2 regions of the Streptomyces sp. NPDC050422 genome follow, and region 2 is predicted to be linked to the other one. Evidence: predicted binding sites of a transcription regulator. Region 2 holds the regulator's gene; the other holds the start of a gene.
What was found. Region 2 encodes HspR, which represses chaperone genes until heat shock. Its sites were predicted from a motif close to TTGAGNNNNNNNNNCTCAA; they were not measured.

Region 1: a site for HspR is predicted at 11,033-11,051, ahead of lon (endopeptidase La). Genes of this name have one in related genera too.

Annotation. Positions count from the first base shown of each region.
Region 1 covers NZ_JBITIE010000009.1:202,916-217,537, reverse strand. Annotated here, with positions in the region: gene ACIBJG_RS16230 (ATP/GTP-binding protein) at 132-782, opposite strand; gene ACIBJG_RS16225 (DUF742 domain-containing protein) at 763-1,179, opposite strand; gene ACIBJG_RS16220 (roadblock/LC7 domain-containing protein) at 1,176-1,655, opposite strand; gene ACIBJG_RS16215 (nitrate- and nitrite sensing domain-containing protein) at 1,652-4,702, opposite strand; gene ACIBJG_RS16210 (protein phosphatase 2C domain-containing protein) at 5,067-5,849, shown strand; gene ACIBJG_RS16205 (MarR family winged helix-turn-helix transcriptional regulator) at 5,958-6,455, opposite strand; gene ACIBJG_RS16200 (lysozyme) at 6,681-7,526, shown strand; gene ACIBJG_RS16195 (polysaccharide deacetylase family protein) at 7,813-8,493, shown strand; gene lon (endopeptidase La) at 8,590-11,010, opposite strand; gene ACIBJG_RS16185 (isochorismatase family protein) at 11,265-11,843, shown strand; gene ACIBJG_RS16180 (hypothetical protein) at 11,943-12,233, shown strand; gene ACIBJG_RS16175 (RNA polymerase sigma factor) at 12,292-12,894, shown strand; gene ACIBJG_RS16170 (hypothetical protein) at 12,891-13,763, shown strand; gene ACIBJG_RS16165 (ATP-binding cassette domain-containing protein) at 13,774-14,550, shown strand; gene ACIBJG_RS16160 (hypothetical protein) at 14,547-14,622, shown strand, end outside.
Region 2 covers NZ_JBITIE010000016.1:9,334-23,955, reverse strand. Annotated here, with positions in the region: gene ACIBJG_RS24890 (family 78 glycoside hydrolase catalytic domain) at 1-3,077, opposite strand, end outside; partial or broken gene ACIBJG_RS24885 (aminotransferase class I/II-fold pyridoxal phosphate-dependent enzyme) at 3,524-3,958, shown strand; gene ACIBJG_RS24880 (YbjN domain-containing protein) at 4,023-4,583, opposite strand; gene clpB (ATP-dependent chaperone ClpB) at 4,744-7,338, opposite strand; gene ACIBJG_RS24870 (pyridoxamine 5'-phosphate oxidase family protein) at 7,534-7,938, shown strand; gene ACIBJG_RS24865 (hypothetical protein) at 7,954-8,853, opposite strand; gene ACIBJG_RS24860 ((2Fe-2S)-binding protein) at 9,048-9,368, opposite strand; gene ACIBJG_RS24855 (helix-turn-helix transcriptional regulator) at 9,857-10,705, shown strand; gene ACIBJG_RS24850 (LuxR C-terminal-related transcriptional regulator) at 10,889-11,935, shown strand; gene ACIBJG_RS24845 (heat shock protein transcriptional repressor HspR) at 11,966-12,412, opposite strand; gene dnaJ (molecular chaperone DnaJ) at 12,414-13,601, opposite strand; gene grpE (nucleotide exchange factor GrpE) at 13,683-14,342, opposite strand; gene dnaK (molecular chaperone DnaK) at 14,339-14,622, opposite strand, start outside.

The sequences.
Region 1 (14,622 bases), on a different contig from region 2:
TGTGTAGCTAGGGCCTGGCGTCAAACTGCCGTCGTCGCCCGAAGGGCGGCCGCGCGGCGTCTGACGGCAGTTTGACGCCGCGAGCGTGCGTGCCAGACGCCGCCCGGCAGGCGGGACTTTCGAAACACGCCCTAGGCCGGGGTGTTGTCGAGAGCGTGGCCCACCAGGGCCAGCAGCGACTCGACGACGGTGATCCTGTTACGCGCGTCCATGATCACAACTGGCACGTGCGGAGGGACGGTCAGGGCCTCCCGGACGTCTTCGGCCTCGAACCCGGGTGTGCCCTCGAAGTGGTTGACGGCCACGATGTACGGCAGTCCGCAGCTCTCGAAGTAGTCGAGTGCGGGGAAGCAGTCGGCGAGCCGGCGGGTGTCGGCCATCACGACCGCGCCGATCGCGCCGCGCACGAGGTCGTCCCACATGAACCAGAAGCGCTGCTGGCCCGGTGTGCCGAAGACGTACAGCACGAGGTCGTCGTCGAGCGTGAGACGGCCGAAGTCCATCGCGACGGTCGTGGTGACCTTGTCGGGCGTCGCGCTGAGGTCGTCGGTCTCCTCACTGGCCTGGGTCATCATCGCTTCGGTCTTCAGCGGGGTGATCTCGGAGACCGAGCCCACGAAGGTGGTCTTGCCCACCCCGAAGCCGCCCGCGACCACTATCTTCGTGGCGATCGGGGCCCTGGTGCGGTCGAGCTGCCAGGCCTGCAGCGATTCCTCGGCCTGGTCCTTCGGCCCCGGCTGGCGCGGGGCGAACAGCGGCGACTCAGAGACGACGGAGTCCATTGAGCACCCTTTCGAGCAGTGCGCGGTCGGGCTGGCCGGTGCCGTGACCGGTTCCGTACACGCGGATCTTTCCCTGGTCGGCCAAGTCGCTGAGCAGCACCCTGACCACACCGAGCGGCATCTTCAGCAGGGCGGAGATCTCCGCGACGGTACGCATCCGGCGGCAGATCTCGACGATGGCCTGGAGCTCCGGCATGACGCGCGAGGCCAGGTTGCCGTTGGTCAGTTCGCGGCGCTCGTCGGGGGCTTCGAGCGCGGCGACGAACGTCTCGACGAGCAGGACGTGGCCGAAGCGGGTACGGCCGCCGGTGAGCGAGTACGGGCGCACCCGCGCGGGCCGTTTGTCGGCCCCGCGCACCGGGAGCCTGCGGGCGGGTTCAGCAGCAGCGGGGATCACTGGGCGCTCTCCATCGATTTGCGCAGCTCACTGCGGAGTTCGGGGGTGAGTACGTGTCCGGCACGGCCGACGAAGAGCGCCATGTGGTAGGCGATGACGCTCATGTCGCAGTCGGGTGTGGCGTGCACACCGAGCAGCGAGCCGTCGCTGATCGACATGACGAAGACGCTGCCTTCGTCCATGGCGACCATGGTCTGCTTGACGCCGCCGCCGTCCATCAGCTTCGCGGCGCCGACGGTGAGGCTGCCGATGCCGGAGACGATGGTCGCCAGATCGGCGCTGGAGCCCCGGGGGCCGTCCTGCCGGCCTGCCCCCTTGGCGTTCTGGTGGCCGGGGTCGGAGGAGAGCAGCATGAGTCCGTCGGACGAGACGACGGTGACCGAGTGGACCCCTGGCACCTCCTCCACCAGATTGCTCAGCAACCAGTGAAGGTTCCGGGCTTCGGTACTCAGCCCGAATGTGCTGGGCGCAGTCAACTGCGTGCCTCCTCGACTGTGTCCCCCGTCTCTCCGGTTCGGCCATCGGTACGGCCTGCCGGCTCAGTGTGCTCGGTACGTGTGGTGCCTGCGGCCGGGGCGGTGGTCTCGGCGATCTCCGCCTCGACGTCCCGGCGGCCGTTCTTCGCGCCCTGGTGGAAGCCGCCGAGCCGGCGGCGCAGGGCTTCCTTGTCGACGCTGCCCGTGCGCTCGGGGGCGGGGGCAGACGCGGGCTTGACGACCTTGGGGGTGCGCTTGGGCAGCCCCTTGTCGGTGGTCCGCTCGGGCGCCGGCTGCGGGTCGGGCTCCGGGTGGCGCGGCCCGGGCAGCGCGTCTGCCACCGGGTTCGCGACGGGGGCGGGGGCGGGTGCGGGTGCCGGGGCGGGGGCGGGGGCGGGTGCCGTAGCGGGCTCCGGCCGGCCGGCCTCGTCGGCGGTGCGCTCGTGACGGTCGGGGCCGATGGCGTACGGGCCGGCGGCGGTCGTGGGCTCCGGGCCGTCCCCGAAGGCGGGGGCGTGCGTGAACTCGGGCACGTCCTCGAACTCGGGCACCCTCGGGAGCCGGACCTGCATCGTGGTCTCGGCCTCGGTCTCCGGGGGCCGCACGGGCCCGGGGACCGGGGAGACCGGGGAGGGCCCGGGCTGCTGCGGGCCCTCCGGCTCCGGCGCGGCCGGAGGGGCGTGGTCGGGGACGACCGGGGTGGCGACCGGGGTGTGGTCCTCGGCCGGGGCGGCCTGCGGGCCGGGCGTGGGAGCGGCCGTGGTGCCGGTCTCCGCGATCGTCTGCTCGGCGATCGTCTGCTCGGCGGCCGCGATCAGCGGGTCACCGGGCAGGGCGAGGGTGCGGCGCGGCAGGGCGTTGGAGTTGGCCTCGGCGACCGATCCGGGGAGGTTCAGCGTGGGCGCGTCGCCCAGGGCCGTGACCGGCGGCGGGGTCGCGGCCGGGGGCGCCTTCGGGAGCAGGGCCTGGGGCAGCACGACGACCGCGGTCACCCCGCTGCCCTTCTGCTCCCGCAGCTGGACCCGTACACCGTGGCGTGCGGCCAGCAGCGAGGTCACCTGGAGACCGAGACCGGCCCCGTCCGCGCTCTGCTCACCCGCCTCGAAGAGCGACGGGTCGCCGAGACGGGTGTTGAGCTCGCCCATCCGTACGGACGACATGCCGATGCCCTCGTCCTGCACGGAGAGCATCACCTCTCCGGTCTCCAGCAGCCAGCCGGAGAGCTGGACATGGGAGTCGGGCGGAGAGAACGAGGTGGCGTTCTCCAGGAGTTCGGCGACGAGGTGGCTGAGGTCGTCGGCGGCGAACCCGGCGATCTGGGCGTGCGGCGGCAGGGACTGGATGGTGACCCGCTCGTACCGCTCGATCTCGCTGACCGCGGCGCGCGCCACGTCGACCAGCGGGATCGGCCCGGGGTGCCCGTGTCCGTGCTCGGCGCCGGCGAGGACCAGCATGTTCTCGCTGTGGCGGCGCATGACGGTGGCCATGTGGTCGAGCTTGAACAGCGTGCCGAGCCGCTCCGGGTCCTGCTCGCGCTCCTCCAGGGACTCGATGACGCCGAGCTGGCGCTCGACGAGGCCGAGGGTGCGCAGGGACAGGTTGACGAAGGTGTGGTGGACGGTGTTCTTCAGCTTCTCCAGCTGCGCCGCCAGATCCGCGGTGTGGACCTGGAGTTCGGCGCGCTGGAGGGTGAGGGCCTCGCGGCCCGCGATCAGTTCGCCGCGCTCGCCCTCCAGCTTCTCGAACCGTCCGTTGAACTCGTGGAGCAGTCCGTGCAGCCGGCCGTGCAGGGCGTTGACGGAGCGGACGACCTGGGCGAACTCGTCGTTGCGGCCGGTGTAACGGACCGGTTCGGCCGTCTCGGGTTCGGCGGCGAGGCGGCCGGCACCGATCCGCAGGACGGCGAGCGGCTGCGTGAGGGTGCGGGCCACGGCGGTGGAGACGCCGACGGCGATGAGCAGACAGCCGCCGAGCAGCGCGATCCGCAGCTCGAGCGCGGTGACGTCGTCGTCGCGCAGCTGGCCGAGACGCTGCACCTGCGAGGTGCCGAGGGCGGATTCGACGCCCCGCATCCGGTCGATCCGGGCGGAGAGCGCTGCCTGGAGCTTCTTGCTGCTGACCTTCTGGTCGGACTCGGAGAGCTCGGGGCGATCGGTGAGTGAGGCGAGGTACTTGTCCGCGCTGTTGACCTCGGGGCCGGTGACGGTGGTGGACAGCTTGTCGCGGGCGCTCGCACCGGCGGCCTGGTCGAAGTCGGCGAGGGCGGAGAGCTCGCCGACCCGGGACTGCTGGGCGGCACGGCTCAGCTCGTCGCGGGTGCGGTCCTCCTTGGTCTCGCCCTCATCCTCGGTCTGGACGGGCAGGCCCGTGAACGGGTCGGTCTGCGGGGCGGCCGGTTCCTTGCGGGGGACGGCGAGCGCGGCGAGCAGCAGCCCGCGGGTGGCGGAGGCCTGCTCGGTGGCCCGGCCGAGCGCGAGCGGGGCGCGGACCGCCTCGGCGGCGCGCGGCGGCGTGCTGTCCGCGAGTTCGTCGGCGAGGTCGTGGAGCTTGGAGATGACCTCGGAGTACGCCTGATGGGCCTCCAGCGCCGTGCCTTTGCCGCTGATGGCGTTGCGGCGCAGGGAGGGGATGGTGGAGAGGTCGCGGCGCAGCACGGCGGAGGCCGCGTCCCGGATCTCGTCCACCTGTTGGTCGACCCGGGCGCTGCGGCTGCCCGCGGCGCCGTTGGCCGACCCGGGCCTGCCCTCCCGGCCGGCGGCGATGAAGGCAGTGACCTCGTCGCGCTCGTCGGCGAGGGAGTGCGCGAGCGCGATGGCCTGCTGGTTCACCTCCGCGAGGGTGACCAGCCGCTGCGAGTCGGTCAGGTCGGAGGAGGCGCTCAGCGCCGCCGGTGCCCCCGCGGCTATGACGGTGATCCCGACGACCGCGACGCCTGCGACGAGCCGGCTGCGGACGCGCACGGTGCGCCCGCTCTCAGCCGGCGCCGATGACGCCACCTCGGGTCCGCTGTGCTTGCTGCCCTTGCTCCGAGGCCGCTTCTTCTGCACCGGTGCTCGCAATCTCGACTCGTCCGCCCTTGAAGCAGAGGTGACGCCCGGTCACGTGAACGAGCGCCCCGACCCCTGGTACGGCTTCTGACCATTCCAGTGCTTTTGAGAGGGGGGCGTGCATCAACCGCTCCGCCACTCGAACGAGTGAACCGCACTCCGGAGTTGGCGAACAAGTCTCCCCCCGGGCTCCCGAGAGCACACCTGGGCACCCGGCTGGATCTTCGGGGCAGGCTTTGGCAGGATGCCCGCCCGCACACTTCCCGGAGTGATTCGTTCCGCTCCAACGGCCCGTCTGACCTGCTGGTACGGGCCAATCCCCGGTCCGTGCAGGCTCCGTGAAGGCATCGTGCAAACTTGCCGCATGCGCATCGAACTCGCCACCGCCCCCGGTCTCGCCGGGCACCCGAACGAGGACTGGACGGCCACCGTCCTGCCCGCCTCCGGCCAGGGTGGGGGGCTCGTCCTGCTCGACGGGGTGACCCCGCCCCGAGGTGACGACGGTTGTGCGCACTCCGTCCCCTGGTTCACGGCGCGACTCGGAGGGGCCCTGGTCGAACTGTCGGGTTCGCGGCGGGATCTGACCCTGCGGGAGATCCTCGCGGAGTCCATCCGGCGCACCGCCGACACGCACCGTTCCCTGTGTGACCTTTCTCACGTGCGCACGCCACAGGCAACCGTGGTCATGGTGCGTTGGGACGAGACGGAGATCGAGCACCTGGTGCTGTCCGACTCGGTGCTGCTGTTCGAGTCGCCGGGCGGCGCCGTCCGCGCCCTGCTGGACGACCGGCTCGACCGGCTGCCGCCGGGCTCGCTCGCCTCCGAGGCGAGCGCCGACGCACTGCGGAACAGGGAGGGCGGCTTCTTCACCGCCGCCGCCGACCCGGCCGTGGCCGGCCGCGCGGTCACCGGGCGGACGCCACGCGCCGAGGTGCGGGCGGTCGCCGCGATGACGGACGGGGCGAGCCGCTGGACGGAGATGTTCGGCGAGGGCGACTGGGCGGCCTGCCTCGGAGTGCTGCACAAGGAGGGCCCGCAGGCGCTGATCGACCGGGTCCGGGTCCTGGAGGACGCGGACACCGACCGTACGCACCTGCGGCGGAGCAAGCGGCACGACGACGCGACGGCGGTCTACGCCCAGCTGTGAACCGCCCCGGCGCGCCCGGCGGTCCACGCGCGACTGCGACCCGCCCCGGCGTGCCCTGCGCGGTCCTCGCGCCGCCTTCGCCCGCCCCGGCGTGCCCGGCGGTCCGCCTCAGCCCTCGGCGCGGGCGTTCAGCTGGTGCAGGAGCCGGGCGAGCTCCGCCACCTCGACGCGGTCCCAGTCGGCGAGCTTGCGCACATAGCGGTCACGGCGCGCGTCCCGGACACTGCGGAAGCGGGCGAGGCCCTCGTCCGTGAGGTGGACGAGGAAGGCCCGCCCGTCGGCGGGGTCCGGCTCGCGCGCCACCAGTCCGAGGTCTTCCAGGGCACGCAGTTGACGGCTCATGGTGGCCTTCCCGACACCGATGTACGAGGCGAGGTCGGTGGCCCGCTGACGGCCGGCCGACTCCAGGCGTACGAGGAGTCCGTAGGCCGCCGCCTCCAGCTCGGGGTGCACCTCACGCGCCATTTCACCGGAGTTGGCCCGGGCGCGGCGCAAGAAGACCGCCAACTCCAGTTCCAGGGCGAGGAATTCGTGGTCCACACCATTTCCTCCGGTTGCGCCGGGTTCACTCCCGCTTTCGCTCCCGTGCACGTCAACACCCCTCATGAGCTTTCCCACCAATGAAAGTTTCTTTCACCGCCGCTCATCGCCGCAGCTCCGCCAGTATTTCGCAGGAGTAGACCAACGGCACCGCCCAGGCCCTCTTCCGCCACCCGGGTCTACGTGCGTAGCGTCATGCATGGCATGTTCACACCACGGCATGCCGCCAGGGGTGCGTCCGACGCTCCCCGGGTCAGCAGTTCCCCCCACCAAGGCTTCGGAGGCACGCACATGCCCGTGCACAGATCCGGCTCCAAGACAGCCCGTCGCTCGCGGTTCGCCGCAGCGGGAACTCTGCTCGCAGCGCTCTCCCTCCTCGTCGCCCTGCCCGGCGCCGCCGGCGCGGCCCCGACTGCGGGGGACCCCACGAAACCCGCCCGGGGCACGGCCACCATGGGCATGGGCGTCGTCGCCCACGACGGCCAGGGCGGCCTGCCCACCACCCGCGCCGTCCAGACCGAAGGCGTGGACGTGAGCGGCCACCAGAACGCCGTGGCCTGGTCGACGCTCTGGAACAGCGGCGTCAAGTGGGCCTACGTCAAGGCCTCCGAAGGCACGTACTACACGAACGAGGACTTCGCCCAGCAGTACAACGGCTCGTACAACGTGGGGATGATCCGCGGCTCGTACCACTTCGCCACCCCGGACACGACGAGCGGCGCCACCCAGGCCAACTACTTCGTGGACCACGGGGGCGGCTGGTCCAAGGACGGCAAGACGCTGCCCGGCGTGCTCGACATCGAGTGGAACCCGTACGGCGCGCAGTGCTACGGCAAGACCGCGGCCGGGATGGTCTCCTGGATCCGTGACTTCGTGAACACCTACAAAGCGCGCACCGGACGCGATGCGGTCATCTACACCGCGACCAGCTGGTGGCAGTCCTGCACGGGCAACAACGCGAGCTTCGGCGCCACCAACCCGCTGTGGGTGGCCCGCTACAACACCACGGTCGGAACGCTCCCGGCCGGCTGGGGCTTCTACACGATCTGGCAGTACACCTCGTCCGGCCCGACGGTGGGCGACCACAACCACTTCAACGGCGCCCTCGACCGCGTACAGGCACTGGCCAACGGCTAGCCGCCGACCGCTCGGCCCTTCCCCACGGAGCCCGGTGACGCATCCCGTCGCCGGGCTTTGCCTTGCCCAACGCCTCCGACCAGGAACGGAGGCCCCTGACCGGCCTCACGCCACCCCCCTATACACCGCATGTATACGCGCTGTGTATATTCCTTGCAGCTCGCACGTAAGTGCGAGGTAAGCAACGAGGGAGTGACCTGCCTTGCCCAGTAGGACGAAGTCGATCGGTACGGGGTTGGCCGTCGCTCTTGTGACGGCGCTCACGCTGACGCTGAGCGGCTGCTCGATGGAGACCACGGCCCCCGGATCCGCCCGCGGCGACGCGGGCTCGGACGCCAAGGGATCGTTCGGCCCGGTGGACTGCCGCAAGGCGAAGTGCATAGCCCTCACCTTCGACGCGGGTCCGGCCGAGGACACCCCCCACCTGCTGGACATCCTCAAGAAGGAGAAGGTCCACGCGACTTTCTTCCTGCTGGGCAAGAACCATGTGAAGAAGCACCCCGAGACCGTCCGCCGGATCGAGGCGGAGGGGCACGAGGTCGCCAACCACACCTGGTCGCACGAGATCCTGACGGACAAGAAGCCCGCGGAGATACGCGCCGAGCTGGAGAAGACGCAGGACGCGATCGAGGCGATCACCGGCAAGAAGCCTCGTCTGATGCGCCCGCCGCAGGGCCGCACCGACGACACCGTCTCCGAGATCAGCAAGGACCTCGGGCTCTCCCAGATCCTGTGGAGCGCCACCGCCAAGGACTACTCGACGACCGACTCCGCGCTGATCAAGAAGCGGATACTCGACCAGGCGAGCAAGGACGGCATCATCCTGCTGCACGACATCTACAAGGGCTCGGTACCCGCGGTGCCCGGCATCATCGAGGAGCTGAAGAAGCGCGGCTACACCTTCGTCACCGTCCCGCAGCTGATGGCGCCCGCCGAGCCGGTCCCGGGGACCATCTACCGCCCCTGATCCGATCCGCGGCCACCGCTCACGCGGAACGGCCCGCCTCCCCGCGAGGGATGACGGGCCGTCCGCTCCGGTCGTGTCCGCAGCGCCCACAGACCCTTAGGCCGCGGCCGGGATCCTCCGCTCCGCCGGGGCCGAGGCCGGGGCGAGGGCGATCTCCAGGACCTGGCGGACGTCGGTGACCGGGTGGACCTCCAGGGTGTCCAGCACCTCGGCGGGGACGTCGTCCAGGTCTGCCTCGTTGCGCTGGGGGATCACCACGGTGGTGATGCCCGCGCGGTGGGCGGCCAGCAGCTTCTGCTTCAGGCCGCCGATCGGCAGCACCCGTCCGGTCAGCGACACCTCACCGGTCATCGCCACATCCGTACGGACCAGCCGTCCGGAGAGCAGCGAGGCCAGCGCGGTCGTCAGGGTGATGCCCGCACTCGGGCCGTCCTTGGGGACCGCGCCCGCCGGGAAGTGGATGTGCACGCCCCGGTCCTTGAGGTCCGCGACCGGCAGCTCCAGCTCCGCACCGTGCGACCGCAGGAAGCTCAGCGCGATCTGCGCGGACTCCTTCATCACGTCGCCGAGCTGACCGGTGAGGGTCAGTCCGGACGCCCCGGTCTCCGGATCGGCCAGCGACGCCTCCACGAAGAGCACGTCACCGCCCGCCCCGGTCACCGCGAGCCCGGTGGCCACGCCCGGCACCGCGGTGCGGCGCTCGGCCGGGTCCTGGGCGGACTCGGGGACGTGGTGCGGCCGGCCGACGAGACCGCGCAGATCGTCCTCGGTCACCGTGAACGGCAGTTCGCGGTCGCCCAGTTCGTGCTGGGCCGCGACCTTGCGCAGCAGCCTCCCGACGGCCCGCTCCAGATTCCGGACCCCGGCCTCCCTCGTGTACTCGCCGGCCAGCTTGCGCAGCGCGGACTCGTCGAGGGTGACCTCGTCCTCCTCCAGACCGGCCCGCTCCAGCTGGCGCGGGAGCAGGTGGTCGCGGGCGATGACGACCTTCTCGTCCTCGGTGTAGCCGTCGAGCCTGACCAGTTCCATCCGGTCGAGCAGTGCCTCCGGGATGGCGTCGAGCACATTCGCCGTAGCCAGGAAGACGACGTCGCTGAGGTCGAGTTCGACCTCCAGGTAGTGGTCGCGGAAGGTGTGGTTCTGGGCCGGGTCGAGCACTTCGAGGAGGGCTGCGGCGGGGTCGCCGCGGAAGTCGGAGCCGACCTTGTCGATCTCGTCGAGGAGGACGACCGGGTTCATCGAACCGGCCTCCTTGATGGCGCGGACGATGCGTCCGGGGAGCGCGCCGACGTACGTACGCCGGTGGCCGCGGATCTCCGCCTCGTCACGGACACCGCCGAGTGCGACGCGGACGAACTTGCGGCCCATGGCGTGCGCCACGGACTCGCCGAGCGAGGTCTTTCCGACCCCGGGCGGCCCGACCAGGGCCAGCACGGCACCGCCGCGCCGGCCCCCGACGACGCCCAGTCCGCGGTCGGCGCGCCTCTTGCGTACCGCGAGGTACTCGGTGATGCGCTCCTTCACGTCCTGCAGGCCCGCGTGCTCGGCGTCGAGGATCTCCCGGGCGCCCTTGATGTCGTACGCGTCCTCGGTCCGCTCGGTCCACGGCAGTTCCAGGACGGTGTCGAGCCAGGTCCTGATCCAGGAGCCCTCGGGGCTCTGGTCCGAGGAGCGCTCCAGCTTGTCGACCTCCTTGAGCGCCGCCTCGCGGACGTGCTCGGGGAGGTCAGCGGCCTCGACGCGCGCCCGGTAGTCGTCGGACTCGTCCTCCGGGTCGCCGTTGAGCTCGGAGAGCTCCTTGCGTACGGCGTCGAGCTGGCGCCGCAGCAGGAATTCGCGCTGCTGCTTGTCGACGCCCTCCTGGACGTCCTTGGCGATGGACTCGGCGACGTCCTGCTCGGCGAGGTGTTCGCCGAGCCACTGGATGGCGAGCTTCAGCCGGGCGACCGCGTCGGTCGTCTCCAGCAGCCGCACCTTCTGGGCGGTGGTGAGGAAGGGGGAGTATCCGGAGTTGTCGGCGAGCGCGGAGACGTCCTCGATCTGCTGGACCCGGTCCACGACCTGCCAGGCACCGCGCCCCTTCAGCCAGCTGGTGGCGAGCGCCTTGTACTCCTTGACCAGCTCGGCGACGGCTCCGGGGAGGGGTTCGGGGACGGAGACGTCGACCCGTGTCCCTTCCACCCAGAGCGCGGCACCGGGACCGCTGGTCCCGGCCCCGATGCGCACCCGTCCACGGCCGCGGATGAGGGCGCCCGGGTCACCGTCCGAGAGTCGCCCGACCTGCTCGACGGTCCCCACGACACCGATGCCGGTGTAGGTCCCGTCGATGCGCGGAACGAGCAGCACCTCGGGCTTGCCGCCGGCTTCGCGGGCTGCGGCCTGTGCGGCCTCCACCGCGGCGCGTACATCGCTCTCGGACAGGTCGAGAGGCACCACCATTCCGGGCAGCACGACCTCGTCGTCGAGCGGCAGCACGGGCAGGGTGAGCGGTGTGACCGCATTGGACTCAGTAGCCATGATCTCCCCTTTGGCAGTCAAGTTGAGCTATGTGGACTCAATGCTAGTGAGCCGCTCAATGTTCCCCGGGGTGCGTTCGCTCTGAGCGATCGCGGCATGACAGCCGCGGCCTGCCCTGGGTGCAACAGCGGGCGGGACCGCCGTAATCCCGCGACCGCACGGGCCCGCGTACGCGCAATCGGGCGCGACATCGTGCAGCACATCGGGCGCGAAATCCCGTGGAGGACGAGGGTCCGGCCGACCAGGATGGGCCCATGGCCGATTCCCTCCTTCCCGTGCAGGCCCTGCTCGTCGTGGACGTCCAGAAGGCGGGGGTGACCGGAGACAGGGCCGTGCCCGGCGCGCCCGAACTGCTGGAGCGGACCGCGGACCTGATCGCGCGGGCACGGCAGAGCGGTGCACTCGTCGTGCACCTCCAGAACGACGGTGCTCCCGGCGCGGGCGACGAACCCCACACGCCCGGCTGGGCCCTCCACCTGCGGGTCGAGGCGGGGCCCACGGAGTCCGTGATCCGCAAGACCAGGGACGACGGCTTCGCCGGCACGTCGCTGGGCTCCCTGCTGAGCGGGGCGGGCGTCAGGGCAGTCGCCGTCTGTGGCGTGATGTCGGAGGTGTGCGTCCAGGCGACGGCCCGCTCGGCCCTGGCCCAGGACTACCGGGTCGTTCTCCCCCATGACGCGCATGCGACGCAGGACATCCCGGCGGCTCCCGGGATCAGCGCGGCGGTCCCGGCCGCCGTGGTCTCCCGGGTCGCCGCGTGGGCCATCAGCGCGGACGCGGATGTCACCACACGGGCCGCGGACGTGACGTTCACGGCTCCGCCGGAGGCGTAGCCGGAGTCACGGGGTATATGCCGTGGTCAGGGGGGAGCGGGGCGGGCAGAGTACCCGTATGGACGACGACCGAGGGCCGAATAGGGACGGCACGATCGCGTGGGAGGGCTCACTGAGCCGGGTGCAGGAGGGGGTCGCGCCTGTCGTCGCGGCGGCCCGTTCCCGGATCACGGAGGAGGCTGGACCAGTGACCTGGCCGAGTCGGCCGAGCTCTTCGCCCGCTACCGCCCGCATCTTCCCGAGCGGGCCGAGCAGATGCGGCCGGCCGCGCGCACGGGCCGCACCCCGACCGCCGATCCGGCCGTCCTGCCCATGCTCGTCGACGACCTGGCGCCCTGGCTGGCGGCCGAGCACATCGCGGTGCACGGCGAGAAGGCGCCACGTCCCTGACCGGGTCCGGATGCGGCGTACGTGAACCGACCGGGCTCCCGGCTCCGATAGAGGAGGTGTGAGCGACGTGCACCCCTCGGGGGACGACCGGAACGACGAGGCGCTGCTGCGTGCCGTCGCGCAGGGGGACACGACCGCGCTGGCCGCGCTCTACGACCGGCACGCCGGCTGGCTGCTGGCCCGGCTGAACCGGCGGTGCGCGGACGCCGAGACCGTACGGGAGGTGCTGCAGGACACCTTCGTCACGGCCTGGCGTTCCGCCGGTTCGCACCGCGGTGCCGAGGCCGGCGGCTGGCTCTGGGTGATCGCCGCCCGCCGGCTGGTCGACGCGCAGCGGACCCGGGCCAGGACGGAGCGCGTGGCACAGGCCGAGAGCGCCGGCGGCGCGGAGTGGGCGGCCGCCGTGCCGTCCGCCGAGGACCGGGTCCTGGCCGGTCTGGAGTACGGCGACGTGGGTGCCGCGCTCGAGCGGATCTCGCCCGAGCTCCGGGAGGTCCTGCGGGCGACGGTCATCGACGGGCTGACGACCCGGGAGGCCGCCCGGCTGCTCGGCATACCGGAGGGGACGGTCAAGACCCGGGCGATGCGGGCCCGGCGAGAGCTGCGGGCCGCACTGGACCGGCTGGTTGTGGAGAACGGTCCGTTGGGAGGCACGGCATGACGGCCTGGCATGTGGGGGACGAACTGGCCGGGCGGTACGCGGCGGGGACCGCCGCCGAGACCGACGCCTGGTCGCTGGAGAAGCACGTCGAGTCGTGCGCACACTGCGCGGACCGGGTGTCGGCGGCGGTACGCGGCCGGGGGGCCGCGGCACCGCTGCTGGCGGACATCCGCACCGCGGTGCTCGCGGTCGCGGAGGCGGAGCCGGTACGGGGAGCCCCGCGGTTGCCGGGGCCCGCCTCCCGGCTCGGGCGGGTGGTGTGGGCCGCCGGCCCGGCCCTCCGGGGGGCGTGGGCCGGGGCGCTGCTGCTCGTGGCGCTCGGGGCCGTCGCCCTGGCGTACGTCGGCGGACTCGGCGGCGCGGCCCGCCCCCTGCTCCTCGTCGTCGCTCCGGTGCTGCCGCTGGCCGGGGTCGGCGTCTCGTACGGGCGCCACGCCGACCCGATGCACGAGATCGCCACCACGACCCCGGGCGGCGGGCTTCGGCTGCTGCTAGTCAGGACCACGGCGGTACTCGCGGTGGCCGTCCCCGTGCTCACGCTCGCCGGGGCGGCGCTGCCCTCGTCGGCGGGCGGACCGGGGGCGGTGGCCTGGCTGCTGCCGGGGCTCGCCATGACGCTGGGGGCGCTGGCGCTCGGCTCGTACGTCGGCTGCCGCACGGGCGCCTCGTCCGTCGCCGCGTGCTGGGCCGCCGCCGTCGTCCTGCCGGCCTTCGGTACGTCGCCGTCGCGCATCTTCGACGCGGCCGAACCGGCCACCCGGTACTTCGCGGGGACCGCCGCACAGAGCGGCTGGGCGGCCGCGGCGGTGCTCTGCGCCGGGCTGCTGGCCCTGCGCCGCCGATCATTCGACCATCTGGAGAAGTCATGAGCGTGATCGCATGAGCAGCACCGTCAAGGTCACCGGGCTGACGGTCCGGCATCGCCGGACGACCGCCCTGGACGGCGTCGATCTGGACTTCGCCCTCGGTGTGCACGGGCTCCTCGGACCCAACGGGGCGGGCAAGACGTCGCTGATCAGGGTGGTGTCCACGGCTGCCGCCCCGACCGCCGGGCGGGTCGAGCTGCTGGGCAGCGAGGTGGGTGCGGAGGCGGATCACCGCAGCCGCGCGGCGGTCCGGCGCAGGCTGGGCTATCTGCCGCAGGAGTTCGGCTTCTACCCGGGCTTCACCGTCCGCGAGTTCGTCGCGTACGTGGCATGGCTCAAGGAGATGGACGGCGCCCTGATCGCGGGCGCCGTGGAGCGTGCGGTGGACCGGGTGGGCCTGACGGACCGGATCGACGCCCGGATGAAGACCCTGTCCGGCGGCATGGTGCGGCGCGTCGGCATCGCCCAGGCGATCGTCAACGAACCGGATCTGCTGCTGCTCGACGAGCCGACCGCGGGTCTGGACCCGGAGCAGCGGGTCGAGTTCCGCACCCTGATGCGGGAGCTCGGCGAACGGACCACGGTGATCCTCTCCACACACCTGGTCGAGGACGTGGCCACGGCCTGCGCCGATGTGACGCTGGTCGAGGCGGGCCAGGTCGCGTACCGGGGGACCACGGCCGAACTGGCGGCCCTGGGTAGCGAGGGGGCCGAGCTCGACGGCAGCCCCATCGAGCGCGGCTACACCGCCGCCCTGCGTACCCACCGTGCGAAGGCGGGGGCCCGATGACGACGACCGGCACCCCCGTCGCGGAGCAGCAGGACCCCCCGATGCACCGCTCCACCCGCTCACGCGCCGCAT
Region 2 (14,622 bases):
TTCGCCGGCACGGTGACGTCGAGCTTCATCGGCCCGGCGGTCGTGTCCCACGCGCTGCGCACCGTGCCGTACGGCGTCTCGTGTCTGAAGTCGACGCGGTCGACGCCCTCACCGGGCTCGGGGGCGATGAGCACCTTGCGGTAGCCCGGCTCGGCCGCCGAGACGCCCGCCATGGTCCGGTACATCCACTCGCCGACCGCGCCGTACGCGTAGTGGTTGAACGAGTTCATCCCCACGTCGTTGAAGGAGCCGTCGGGGTTGATGGAGTTCCACCGCTCCCAGACCGTGGTCGCGCCCTTCCCGATCTCATAGCCCCAGGACGGGTAGTCCTTCTGCTGCAGCAGGCGGTAGGCGATGTCGGAGCGGCCCGCCTCGGTGAGCGCCGGGAGCAGTCCGTCCACGCCGAGGAAGCCGGTCGACAGGTGGTAGTCGCGGCGCTCCAGGGTCTGGACGAACTGGTCAACGACAGCGTCGCGCCGGCCGGCGGGCACCAGGTCGTTGGTCAGCGTCAGGATGTACGAGGTCTGGCTGTCGCCCTTGACGGTGCCGTCGGCGCCGATGAACGCCGCCTGGTAGGCCGACCGGATCGCCTCGTAGCGCTGCTGGTACGCCGCCGCGTCACCGTCCCTGCCGATGGCGGCCGCCATCTGCGCGAACTCACGGGTGCTCTTGGCGACGAACGCGGTGTCCAGCACGTCGGCCGGGGTCGGGTCGTCGAGGTTGAGCCAGTCGAGATAGCCGCCCGCGGAGCGGATATGGCCGGTGGAGTCGGCGTCGAGGAAGTCGACGTACCGCTTCATCATGTCGTAGTTCTCACGGATGGCCTCGGTGTCGCCGTACGCCTGCCACAGCGTCCACGGCACGTGCACACCGGCGTCCATCCAGCCGGCCGACTCGTAGCCGCCGTCGAAGCGGCCCGGCACCACCGGTGCGACGCCGGGCAGCGAACCGTTGGCCCGCTGGGTGTCGCGCAGGTCCTGCAGCCACTTGGTCAGGAAGGACCGCGCGTCCATGTCGTAGACGGCGGTACGGGCGAAGACGTTGATGTCGCCGGTCCAGCCCATCCGCTCGTCACGCGCCGGGGTGTCGGTCGGTACCGAAAGGAAGTTGCCGCGCATGCCCCAGACGATGTTGCTGTGCAGCTGGTCGACCAGGTCGGAGCTGGTGTCCAGGGTGCTGGTGAGGTCGCCGTCGGTGCCGACGACGACACCGACCACGTTCTCGGCCGCGGGAGCCTCGTCGACACCGGAGATCTCGACGTACCGGAACCCGTGGAAGGTGAACGACGGCTCGAACGTCTCCGGCTCGTCCGTGGCGAAGGTGTAGTAGTCGGTCGCCTTCGCGCTGCGCAGGTTCGCGGTGTAGAGCGTGCCGTCGGGGTTGAGGACCTCACCGTGCCGGATCTTCACCGTTCGGCCGGGCGCGCCCTTGAGGGTCAGGCGTACGTGGCCGACCATGTTCTGCCCGAGGTCGTAGAGGTGGACGCCTTCGGCCGGCGAGTCGATCCGCTTCGCCGTCTTCAGTTCTTCGGTGACCCGCACGTCGACCGCGGTCTGCGGTTCGAGTACGCCGGTGGGCTCGTCGCGGACGTCCACCGCGTTCCAGCCCGCGTCGTCGAAGCCGGGCGCGTCCCAGCCGGCGACCTCCTTCGCCACCCGCGCGTCATAGGACTCGCCGTCGAGCAGGTCGGCCTCCCGGGTCGGGCCGTCGGCGGTGGTCCATGTGTCGTCGGTGCGGACGACGGTGCTGGTGCCGTCGGTGAACTCGACCAGCATCTCGGCGATCACCGACGTGTCCTTGCCGTAGACGTCGGTGCCGAACATCGCGACCTTGCCGGAGTACCAGCCCGGTGCGACCTCGGCGCCGAGCACATTGGCCCCGCCGCGCACCTGCTCGGTCACATCATGGGTCTGGTAGTCGATGCGCTTGTCGTACGCCGTCCAGCCCGGTGCGAGTTCGGCGTCACCCACCCGCTCGCCGTTGAGCCGCAGCTCGTAGACGCCGCGTGCCGACGCGTAGACGCGCGCCCGGGCGACCTCCTTGTCACCGAGGTCGAACTCCTTGCGCAGCAGCGGGACCGCCTGGTCGCGGCGCAGCCATGCCTCGCCGCCCGCGCTGTCGACGCGCAGGCCGTCGGCGGTCACGGTGCCGGAGGCAAAGGTGCGGTCGCCGGCCGGGAAGTCGGTGTCGACGAGAACCGTGCCGTCCTCGCTGGTGACCGTGACGTCGCGGACCAGTCCGCGCTCCGTGCCGCTGGTACGGAAGCCCACGGTGCCGGGGCCGGTGAGCGTGGCGTCGGTGCGCCGGTCGAGCTGCTTGCCGTCGACGGTGGTGGTGATCGTGCCGCCGTCGACGGCGATCGCGTAGTCGTGCTCGGCGGCGAAGTCGAACCCGGCCGGGAAGGGTGTCGCCGGGAGGACGGAGTAGCCACTGCTGCGCTTCACGTGCGGGCGCAGCGCGTCCGCCTCGTCGCTGATCTGCCACATGTACGCGTTCTCGGTGTCCTGACCGCGGAAGTAGACGCCGAGCGCACCGCTGATGCCGGAGGCGGTGAAGTCGATCGTGTAGTCGGTCCATTCGGTGCTCAGCGCCGGCCTGTCCGCGCCGATCCACGCGGCGGTCCACGGCCGGTCGCCCAGACCGGTACCGAACCGGGCCGGCTCGCTCCAGGCGGAGGCGGTGCCCCGGTCGTCCCACACCCGGACGGACCAGGCGTAGTCGGTACGCGGCTTCAGCGCGGGGCCGCCGTAGCGGACGTCGACCGACTCGCGGGAGGTGACCTTGCCGCTGTCCCACACGTCGGGGTCAGCGAGCCGGCCGGCCGAAGAGGCGACTCGTATCTGGTAGGCCCGCTGCGTGACGCTGCGGCGCTCGGAGTCGAGCTGCCAGCCGAGGGTCGGTGCCGTCAGCGCTATGCCGAGCGGGTCGTCCAGGGTGTTGGTCGTCAGGTCGCCGACGCTCGGGGCGAGGACGGGGGCGGGGGCGGGGGCGGCGGGTGGACTCGCTGCCGTCGCCATCGCGGGTGCCGCCGCGACGAGGACTGATGCAGCGACCACGGCAGCGATCAGCTGACGCACAGACGCTCCTCAGGAGAGAATGAATCGGTTCAGCGTCACTATGGGCCCGCCACTCCGTGTTGACAACGGACTGAACAGATTCGGGTGACGCGATCTCGAATTCAGTGAATCGCTTCAATCATCCTGAAGGGTCATCACCTACCCCTGACAACGAGTCGGACGGTTCCGGGCGTCCTCCAGCAGGCGGTCACATCCCGGCCGCTTCCGCTTACGGCTCCGAGCGGAGCGGCTGTTGCCGACGAAGACGTGTGCGGAATCGATGTCGAGGCCACGCCGTTCGGCGATCTCGCGGCAGACGCGTCCTGCCGGTCGACGCCGGTCCGCCTCGTCAGCGTCCGCCCGGGACATGCGGCAGTAGAACGCCGCCGGCTCACTGACGACGTTGGTGCTGGAGTTGCCCATGGTGCGCCCGTTGCATGACACGCGAATGGGGATACGAACGAGGCGTCGGCTGGATCACCGCGAGCCCCGAGCTGGTGGCGGCGGTGCGCTCGGCGAAGCAGTATCTGACCTACGTCTCCGCAGGGCCGCTCCAGTACGCCGTCGCCGAGGCCCTGCGCCTGCCGGGCTCATACTTCGACGAGTTCCGCGCCGACATGCGCGCCAAGCGGGACCTGCTGTGCGACGGGCTCGCCGAGGCCGGATTCGGGGTCTACCGCCCGGCCGGCACGTACTTCGTCACGACCGACATCCGCCCCCTCGACAGCAGCGGCGACGGCATCGCGTTCTGCCGGGCGCTGCCGGAGCGGTGCGGGGTCGTGGCCGTCCCGAACGCGGTCTTCTACGACCACCGCGATCAGGGCGCGCCCTTCGTCCGCTTCACGTTCTGCAAACGCACCGAGGTACTGAGGGACGCGGCGCAGCGGCTCAAGGGCCTGTGACACAGCACGGCGCGGGGGCGGTCCGCCGGGACCGCCCCCGCGCCGTGCGGGCGTCGTGCGTGGCTCAGGCCTCGGGAGCGTCCTGCTCCGTGCCTTCGGCCTTCGACTCGGCCGGTGCGAGGCCGAGGCGCTCCAGCAGCCACTTGTCGAACTCGATGGAGGCGCGCACCCAGCTGACCGTCGAGGAGACGAAGTGCTCCAGGTTGACGCCGGTGCCGATGAGCATCTGCGCCTCACCGATCAGCCGGACCGAGGTGCCGGTGTCCTCGGAGCCCTCCTCGGGCTCGTGGGTGTGCGTGTAGACCTTGGGCCACAGGGTGCGGCGGTTCCAGTCGTCGATCGCGTCGAGGAGGACCGGGCGCTGGTCCGTGTCGTGCGGGCGGTCGTAGAACGTACGGACCGAGAAGACCTGCTGCTCGCCCTCGCCACGGAACATGAAGTACGTGCGGAAGTCTTCCCACGGCGCCGCGAGGTCGCCCTCGTCGTCGACGACGTACTTCAGCTCCATCTGCTCCAGGAGCTGCTTGACGAGGTCCTGGTCAGGGACGACGGGGCCCTCCGGTCCTGCCGCCTGCGGTTCGGGCTGGCCCCCGAAGTTAGGAATCGAGGACGGATCGATGCTCACCGTAATTTCCCTTCGTGCGGTTGGCTGCCATCCTCTCCCATGCCGGGCGGGGCATGGCAAGCCCGGACGGCCCCGATCCGCCACAAGCTGATATCCAGCCGGTGGGGAGCGGGGCCGCCGTTACGCCACATGTGCTCCGGTCAGGTCGCCGCGCCGACGATCAGGTCGCCGCGCCGACGATCAGGCCGTCGCCGACCCGGTCGACGCGGACCGTGTCGCCGTCCGTGATCTCGCCCGAGAGGATCTCCTTGGCGAGCCGGTCACCGATCGCCGTCTGGATGAGGCGGCGCAGCGGCCGGGCACCGTAGGCCGGGTCGTTGCCCTCCTCGGCCAGCCAGGCCAGGGCGGCCGGGGTGACGTCGAGGGTGAGACGCCGGTCCGCCAGCCGCTTGGCCAGCCGGTCGATCTGGAGCCCCGCGATGTGGGCGAGTTCGTCGCCGGACAGGGCGGAGAAGACCACCAGGTCGTCGAGCCGGTTGAGGAACTCCGGCTTGAACGAGGCCCGTACGACGTTCATGACCTGCTGCTTCTTCTCCTCGGGCTTGGTCAACGGGTCGACCAGGTACTGGCTGCCGAGGTTCGACGTCAGGATCAGGATGGTGTTGCGGAAGTCCACCGTCCGGCCCTGTCCGTCGGTGAGCCGGCCGTCGTCGAGGACCTGGAGCAGGATGTCGAAGACCTCGGGGTGTGCCTTCTCCACCTCGTCCAGCAGGACGACGCTGTACGGGCGGCGGCGGACCGCCTCCGTGAGCTGGCCGCCCTCCTCGTAGCCGACGTACCCGGGCGGGGCGCCGACCAGCCGGGCCACGCTGTGCTTCTCGCCGTACTCGCTCATGTCGATGCGGACCATGGCCCGCTCGTCGTCGAAGAGGAAGTCCGCGAGCGCCTTCGCCAGCTCGGTCTTGCCGACACCGGTGGGGCCGAGGAAGAGGAACGATCCGGTGGGCCGGTCGGGGTCGGCGATACCGGCCCGGGTACGGCGTACCGCGTCCGAGACGGCCCGCACGGCCTCGGTCTGCCCGATGAGGCGCCGGCCCAGCTCCTCCTCCATGCGCAGCAGCTTCTGCGTCTCGCCCTCCAGCAGACGGCCGGCCGGGATCCCGGTCCAGGCGCCGACGACATCGGCGATGTCGTCCGGCCCGACCTCGTCCTTGACCAGGGTCTCCTTGGGCTCCTTCGCGGCCTCCTGCTCGGCCTCGGCGGCCTCGGCCAGCTCCCGCTCCAGGCCGGGGATCTCCCCGTACAGCAGCTTGGACGCGGTGTCGAAGTCGCCGTCGCGCTGGGCCCGTTCGGCCTGGCCGTGCAGTTCATCGAGGCGCTCCTTCAGGTCGCCGACGCGCTCCAGGCCCTGCTTCTCCTTGTCCCAGCGGGCGTTGAGGCCGCGCAGCTCCTCCTCCTTGTCGGCGAGGTCGCGGCGCAGCTTCTCCAGCCGCTGCTTGGACGCGGGGTCGGTCTCGTTGTTGAGAGCCAGCTCCTCCATGTGCAACCGGTCGACGGCGCGCTGGAGTTCGTCGATCTCGACGGGCGAGGAGTCGATCTCCATGCGCAGCCGGGAGGCCGCCTCGTCGACGAGGTCGATCGCCTTGTCGGGAAGGAAGCGCGAGGTGATGTAGCGGTCGGAGAGGGTCGCGGCGGCGACCAGGGAGGCGTCCGCGATCTGCACCTTGTGGTGGGCCTCGTAGCGGCCCTTGAGCCCGCGCAGGATCGCGATGGTGTCCTCGACGGACGGCTCCGCCACCAGCACCTGCTGGAAGCGGCGCTCCAGGGCGGGGTCCTTCTCGATCCGCTCGCGGTACTCGTCGAGCGTGGTGGCGCCGACCATCCGCAGTTCGCCGCGGGCCAGCATGGGCTTGAGCATGTTGCCCGCGTCCATGGCGGAGTCGCCTCCGGCGCCCGCGCCGACGACGGTGTGCAGCTCGTCGATGAACGTGATGATCTGGCCGTCGCTCTCCTTGATCTCGGAGAGGACGGTCTTCAGGCGCTCCTCGAACTCACCGCGGTACTTCGCGCCCGCGACCATGGCGCCGAGGTCCAGTGAGACGAGGCGCTTGTTCTTGAGGGACTCGGGGACGTCGCCCTTGATGATGCGCTGGGCGAGCCCTTCGACGACGGCGGTCTTGCCGACGCCGGGCTCACCGATGAGCACGGGGTTGTTCTTGGTGCGGCGCGAAAGCACCTGGACGACGCGACGGATCTCCTGGTCCCGGCCGATGACCGGGTCGAGCTTGCCCTCGCGTGCGGCCGCGGTGAAGTCCGTACCGAATTTCTCCAGGGCCTTGTACTGGCCCTCCGGGTCCGGTGTGCTCACCCGGCGCCCTCCCCTGCTCTTCTCGAATGCGTCCAGCAGCCTCTTCGCGCCGGCGCCCTGTCCGTCGAGGATCTCACCGGCGCGGCCGCCCTCGGCGGCGATGCCGATGAGCAGGTGCTCGGTGGAGATGTAGTCGTCGCCGAGCTCCTTCGCCCGCCGGGCGGCGTCGTTGATGACGGCGAGCAGCTCACGGTTGGGCTGCGGCGGCGCGACGGTCGAGCCGGTCACGCTGGGCTGCGCGCCCAGGAGCTGCTCGGTCTCGGTACGTACGGCGACCTGGTCCGCCTCGACGGCGGCCAGCAGATCGACGAGGTTCTCGTTGTCCTCACCCGCGAGCAGCGCGAGCAGCAGGTGCCCCGGGGTCAGATCGGGGTGCCCGTCCTTCACGGCCCTGCTGGTGGCCGCGTTGATGGCGTCCCGGCTCCTGTTGGTCAGCTCGGCGTCCACGTGCGCTCTCTCCTCCTTGCGGTGACTGGTCCGTCCTCACTACTGACACGATCAACGTGCATAAAGTTGAGTCTATTCCACTCAAGGCAAAAACGGACGGTCCCAAGGGCCCCTCTTCGACCTTCTTCCCATCCGAGTGAACCGGCCGCCCCGGCCGCCCGCCACCGCAGTACGACCGCTGCCTACGCTGGCCCCATGGCAGTCGACGTACGCAACCCCGGCCCGGAGTACCTCGCGTTCTGGCGCGAATCCCACCTGTGCACGCTCACCACACCCCGCCCCGACGGCACCCCGCACGTGGTGCCGGTGTGCGTGACGTACGACCCCGAGGCCGGCCTCGCCCGCATCATCACCAACAGGAACAGCCGCAAGGTCGCCCACATCCTGGCCGCGGGCCCGGACGGCGCCCGCGTCGCGGCCTGTCAGGTGCACCGGCGCCGCTGGGCCACCCTGGAGGGCGTCGCCAGGGTGCGCACGGAGCAGGACAGGGTCGAGACCGCGGTACGCCGCCACATGGAGCGCTACGAGCGCACGCCGTCACCCAACCCGGACCGGGTCGTCATCGAGATCACCCTGGACCGGGCACTCGGCCACGGCTGAGCCCACCGCACACCGTCAGCTGCCGCCCTCCGCCCAGGGCCGGCGGCGCGGCACGGGCGGCGGCGCCATCGGCGTCGGCTCCTGCGCCTGGACCGGGACGGGCGCGGCGACGTCCTCCTCGATCTGCGGGAGACCGTGCGGGAAGGCCGCTCCGGGAGCTGCCGCGCATCCGTCCACGACCGCGCGCACCCCTTCCCGGGCGGCGGCGTGCAACGCCTCCCGCAGGGCGCGCGGCGGCTCGGTCCGCATCATGACCTTCTCCATGTCGGTGCCGTCGAAGCCCCTGACGAAGTCGGAGACGAACCGCCCGACGAGCTCGGTGCCCCGCCGGTCGCGCCACATCACCCAGCCCACGTAGAGCCCGGTGCCGTACGCGAACACCGAGAGGTACGCGACGTAGCTCCCGTCCCGGAGCGCCATCCGGTGGGTCACGCGGGGGTCCTGCCCCCCGGAGCGGATGCGCCGGAACACCGGGACGACCGGCAGCCGGCGCTCCTGCACGACCCGCGCGATCTCGGTGTACGCCGACTCGGCGTGCACTCCCCGGTCGGCCAGCAGGACCCGCCACTCACCGATCGGCTCGGAGACCTTCGACGCCAGGAAGACGGCGACGAAAGCGATCATGGCGATCTGCAGACCGACCCCCATGATCCCGAGACCGCTCCCCGGATCGCCGGCCAGGGCGATGAGCGCGATGAAGCCGAAGAGGAGGAGGACGCCGAACGCCACGCCGGCGGCCCTCAGCCACACCGTCAGAAGAACCTTCCAGTGCACCGCGTCATCGAAGGAGACCTCCACCTCGCGGTGGAGCGACGTCTTGTCGAGGTAGGCGCCGTCACCGTCGCCTCCGCGCCGCCCCGGCAGTTCTTCGGCCTCGCGCCCGCCGTGTCCGCCGTGTCTGCTGTGTCCGCTCATGAACGCCCCTGGGAATGGGAGGGCGGAGCATGGAGGCCCGCGCCCCCATCCGCACAGATGCCGATTTCGACACCTTCTGTACCGCTCCGACCGGAATGTCTCCGGGAGAAGCACAACGGCGCCACCGTGTTCAGGTCACGGTGGCGCCGTTGTGTGGGGGAGTGTCTGAGCGACGTGGAACGACGGGGGATCGCTCAGGCACTGCGGGGGGTGGCGGAAATGGCTTCAGGTTCGAACAGCTGGTGGTCACGCTGCGCGAGGTTCACGAAAATCATGTCGTACCGAATGGCGCACCGCACGGGCTGCGGCGCCCCGCGCGGCTTGCGCAGGCACCGGTAGGCGCGCAGCTCCCCGTCGTCCTCACGGGCGACGACGACCGGATCACCGAACAGAGTGACCATCAACGAATCACCACGGTGGGGCAGTGCCGTGACGAGGTCGATGAAATGCCACCCTGAGCGGTAGGCGGTTGCCATCTCACGCCGGAAGGTCCGGTCGTCCGGCGGGGTGGTCATGTCAGACGCCCGCTGAAGTCGACGTGAAACCCCAGGTGATGTCACCCTTTGCGTCCTCCGGCCCTACGCCGCCCCACGTGATGTCACCGACAGGGGCAGCTGCGACATGACTCGATGCCGTGTCGGGCGCGACTTCCCAAGTAATGTCAGTGGCACCCAGCACGCCGTAGGCCAAGGCCCCCGCAAACGCAGTGGCAAGCACCGAGCGAAGCATTCGCTTATACATTTCGGCTTCGTCCTCACTTGATGGGTCATCTCCCCCGCACGTAAGACGATGTCTCACCCAGGGACCCGAACACCACCGGGTCGATGCATCATGTTCCTGCTGGTTCAAGAACATGGGGGGTGGAGATATGGCCACAAGTAGACCGAATACGGGACATCCTCATGGGATCACCGACCTTTGCGAAGCAGGGCAGCGCCTTTACGCAAGTGCGCTGCGCTCCGGACGCATACCTCGTTCAGACGTGGCGCCCGCACCCTGTCTGATGGACTTCGCCCTACTGCACCCGGACCCCGACGACCCCGAGTGGCTCCGCCCCGTACCTCCGTCGGCCGCACTCGCGCAGCGCCTTCACCCCATCGAGCGAGAGATCCAGGACCGACGCCGACGCTCCCTCGAACTGGCCGAATCCTTCGAACCGTTCATGGACATCAGCGCCCAGGACGCACCGACCACGCACGCCATCACCGTGCTGGAAGGCAATGCCAGAATCAATGCCGCCATCGATGTCGCGACGGCCGAATGCACCAGCGAAGTCCTCACCATCCAGCCGGGTGGCGGTCGCAGCGAGCTCATCCTCAGCAAGGGCGTCGAACGCGGCCAGGCCGTGATCGACCGCGGCGTCAGCATCCGCACGCTCTATCAGCACACCGTCCGGCACCATCACGGGACGTACGCCTACGCCGAGCGTCTGGCAGAGGGCAAGGTGGAGATCCGCACCCTCGAAGAACTTGTCGAGCGCATGCTGGTCTTCGACCACACGGTGGCCTTCATCCCCGCCCAGGAAGATGCGGAAGTGGCACTGGAGTTGCGCCATCCCGGGCTGGTCGCGTACCTCATCAGGGTCTTCGAGCAGCTCTGGCAGCGAGCTACCCCCCTCCTCGAAGACGTACGGTACGACCCCACCCCCGAAGGCATAAGCGGTGTCCAGCGCTCCATCGCCCAACTCCTCGTAGAGGGACACGTCGACGACTCGATAGCTCGGCGCCTCGGCATGAACGTGCGTACCTGCCGGACCCATATAGCCAAACTGAACACTGCCCTCGGCAGCAAGAGCCGGACTCAACTCGGATATCTGATCGCCCGGTCAGGAATCCTGGAACAGGATTCCTGACCGGCCGGCACCCGAAGATCCCCACCCCCCGAGCCGGGAGCACAGCCATGCAATGGGGAGAGCATGGCCGTGCCCTGAATCAACCGGGGAAGTTCCCGGCTCCCCCGACAGCCCAACACTCTCCCGGTCGCTATGGTTTCACCACCGTCATCTTGTTGCACTGCAAAGAATGGGGGGGTCCAGATGGGCACGGAAACGGGCATACCAAATCACCCGCACAGCAACTCCGAACTGTGCGAGCCGGCAATCCGCCTCTACTCCGAATCCCTGCGACGCGGGCGCCTCCCACGAGCCGAGATCTCACCGGCTCCCTGCCTCATGGAGATGGCCCTGCTTCACCCGGACCCACGTGATCCGACGATGCTGTGCCCTGCCACGCCTTCAGCCGCGCTCGCCCATCTGCTGCAGCCCATCACACGCAACGTTTACGAGCAGGTACGCCGCAGCGCGGCACTGGTCGACTCGCTGGCACCCCTGGCGGCCATCGCGAGCGAGGACCCCAACCTGTCCATCACCGCGCTGGAAGGCAAGAGGCTGATCGACTCCGCCCTCCAGGAAGCGGCCGCCGTCGCAGATACGGAAGTCCTGACAGCTCAGCCGGGCGGTCACCGATCGCCCGACCAGATCAAGCAGGGTCTGGCCAATGGCCTCTCAGCTGTCAGCAGGGGGGCCCGGCTTCGCCACATATACCAGCACCCAGCGCGCTACAGCGTCCCCGTCAAGGCATATCTGGAGCACATGCCGCCAGGGCAGGTGCAGGTCAGAACCATGGAACAGACCATCGACCGGCTCATCATCTTCGACAACGCCGTAGCGTTCATTCCCGCGACGGCCGACCGCGACGTGGCTCTCCAGATCCGGCATCCGGCGCTGGTCCGCTACCTGGTGCAGGTGTACGAGGTACTGTGGGCCCAGGCCACTCCGATCACCGAGCAACTTCAGACCGCCGCCCCGGGCACTCCCGTCACCGCAGTGCAGCTCAGCATCGCCCGCCTCCTCATTCAGGGACACCACGACGAGGCCGTGGCACGGAAGCTCGGCTTCAGCGTCCGGACCTGCCGCGCCCACATCGCCAAGCTCATGCAGACACTCGACGCCACGAGCCGCACCCACCTCGGCGCCCTCCTCGTCCAGTCCGGAATCGCCGAACCCGTACCGCCGCGCACGGCACAGGGGCCCGTGCCGCCGCACGTGACAGAGGAGCCCGCCACCCCCGGCGTTCCGGGGTGACGGGCTCCTCGTACGGGACAGGGGTCCCGTTCAGTCCTTCGGCCGCTTCGGCCGCCAGACCACCAACGCGCTGGTCTGCTGCACATCCTGGTACGGCACCAGGTCGCGGCGGTACGAGGCATGCACCTGCGCCTCGCGCTGCTGCAACGCCGCCGCCGCTCCGTCCACGGCTGCCGAGAGCTCGGCGACGTGCTGCTGGAGGGCCGCGACCTGGTTCTCCAGCTCGATGATGCGCTTGATGCCGGCCAGGTTGATGCCCTCGTCCTGCGACAGCTGCTGCACGGTGCGCAGCAGCTCGATGTCGCGGGCCGAGTAGCGCCGTCCGCGTCCGGCCGTGCGGTCGGGCGAGACCAGGCCGAGGCGGTCGTACTGGCGCAGTGTCTGGGGATGCAGGCCCGAGAGCTGGGCCGCGATCGAGATCACGTACACCGGGGATTCATCGGTCAGTTGGTACGGATTACGTCTCCGGCCGTCCACCTCAAGCTCCCTTCGCTGCCTGGAACAGCTCCGCCCGCGGGTCCTGGTCCGCGGTCGCCTTTCGGTAGGTCTCCAGGGCGTCCCGGGCCTCGGGGCCCAGGTCGGTGGGGACCGTCACCTCGACGGTGACCAGCAGGTCGCCGCGGGTGCCGTCCTTGCGGACCGCGCCCTTGCCGCGGGCCCGCATGGTGCGCCCGCCCGGCGTACCGGCCGGAAGCTTCAGGGTGACCGGCGGTCCGCCGAGCGTGGGGACCTTCACCTCGCCGCCGAGCGCCGCCTCCGTGAAGGTGACGGGCACGGTGACCGTGAGGTTGTCGCCCTTGCGGCCGAAGACCGGGTGGGCGTCGACGTGGACGACGACATAGAGGTCGCCGGCCGGTCCGCCGCGCTCGCCCGGGGCTCCCTTGCCGCGCAGCCGGATCCGCTGGCCGTCGAGGACGCCCGCCGGAATCCTGACCTGCATGGTGCGCGACGACTTCGCCCGGCCGCTGCCCTTGCAGACCTCGCAGGGGTCCTGGGCGATGAGGCCCCGGCCCTTGCAGTCCACGCAGGGATCGGTGAGCGAGAATCCGCCGCCGCTGCCGCGCGAGACCTGGCCGGTGCCGACGCAGGTCGGGCAGACCCTGGGGGTGCCGTTCTTGTCGCCGGTGCCGGAGCACGCCTTGCAGGGCGCCTGGCTGGACATCCTGAGCGGGACCGTGGCCCCGTCGACCGCCTCGGTGAAGCTGAGCGTCACCTCGGACTCGATGTCCTGGCCGCGGCGCGGCTGCACCCGTGTACCGGTGCCACCGCCCCGGTTGAAGAGGCCGCCGAAGACGTCGCCCAGGCCGCCGCCGCCGCCGAAACCGCCGGCGCCGCCCTGGCCCCCGCCCGGGGTACCTCCGAAGAGGTCCCCCAGGTCGAAGTTGAAGTTGCCCTGGGCCCCGCCGGGTCCGGCGCGGAAGCCACCGTTGCCGAAGAGGGCGCGCGCCTCGTCGTACTCCTTGCGCTTCTTGGTGTCACCGAGGACGTCGTTCGCCTCGGAGATCTCCTTGAAGCGCTCCTCCGCCTTGTTGTCGCCCTTGTTGGCGTCCGGGTGGAACTCGCGGGCGAGCTTCCGGTACGCCTTCTTGATCTCGGCGTCGGTGGCGTCCTTCGGGACGCCGAGAACCTTGTAGTAGTCCTTCTCGACGAAGTCCTTCGTACTCATCGACGTCCCTCCTTCCGGACGACCGGCCGGGTGGCCGGACGGGTGGGTGGGCGGTGTGCTGCCAGGTGGTCGGACGGAATGTCAGACCTCCTCGCCGCCACCGCTCTCCTCGTCGTCACTCTTCTCTTCCTTCGCGGCCCCGGTCGCCCCGGTTGCCGCCCCGGGCTGGGGTTCGGCCACCGCCACCCGCGCGGGGCGGATGGTGCGCTCGCCGATCCGGTACCCGGGCTGCAGGATCGCCACGCAGGTCGTCTCGGTGACGTCCGGCGCGTAACTGTGCATCAGGGCCTCGTGGATCGTCGGGTCGAAGGGCTCGCCCTCCTTGCCGAACTGCTGCAGTCCGAGCTTGGCGACGACCGTCTCCAGCGATTCGGCCACCGACTTGAACCCGCCCAGGAGCTCACCGTGCTCGCGGGCCCGGCCGACATCGTCGAGCACGGGCAGGAGCTCGGACAGGAGACCCGCGACTGCGATCTCCTTGACCGTGACCCGGTCCCGCTCAACGCGGCGGCGGTAGTTCTGGTACTCGGCCTGGAGCCGCTGGAGGTCGCCCGTGCGCTCGGAGAGCGCGGTGCGGACCTGGTCCAGCTGAGCGGTCAGACCTGCTGTCTGGTTCGCGTCCCCGGCCGGGGACGCCGCCTCCTCCGCGGAGGGGGTGGCGTCCTTCGGCTCGGCGTCGTCAGGGGTGGCGCCGGAGGGGACGTCGGGCTTCTCCTCGAAGCCCGGAGTCTCCTCGGTCACGCCGCACCGCCCTTGGAGTCCTTCTCGTCGTCGACGATCTCGGCGTCGACCACATCGTCATCAGCCTTGGCCTGCTCGGCACCCGGCTGCGGGTCGCCCTGCGGGCCGCCCTCGGACTGGGCGTTGGCGTACATCGCCTGGCCCAGCTTCTGGGAGACGGCCGCGACCTTCTCGGTGGCCGTACGGATCTCGGCGGTGTCCTCGCCCTTGAGCTTCTCCTTCAGCTCGGTGAGCGCGGCCTCCACCTCCGTCTTCACGTCACCGGGGACCTTGTCCTCGT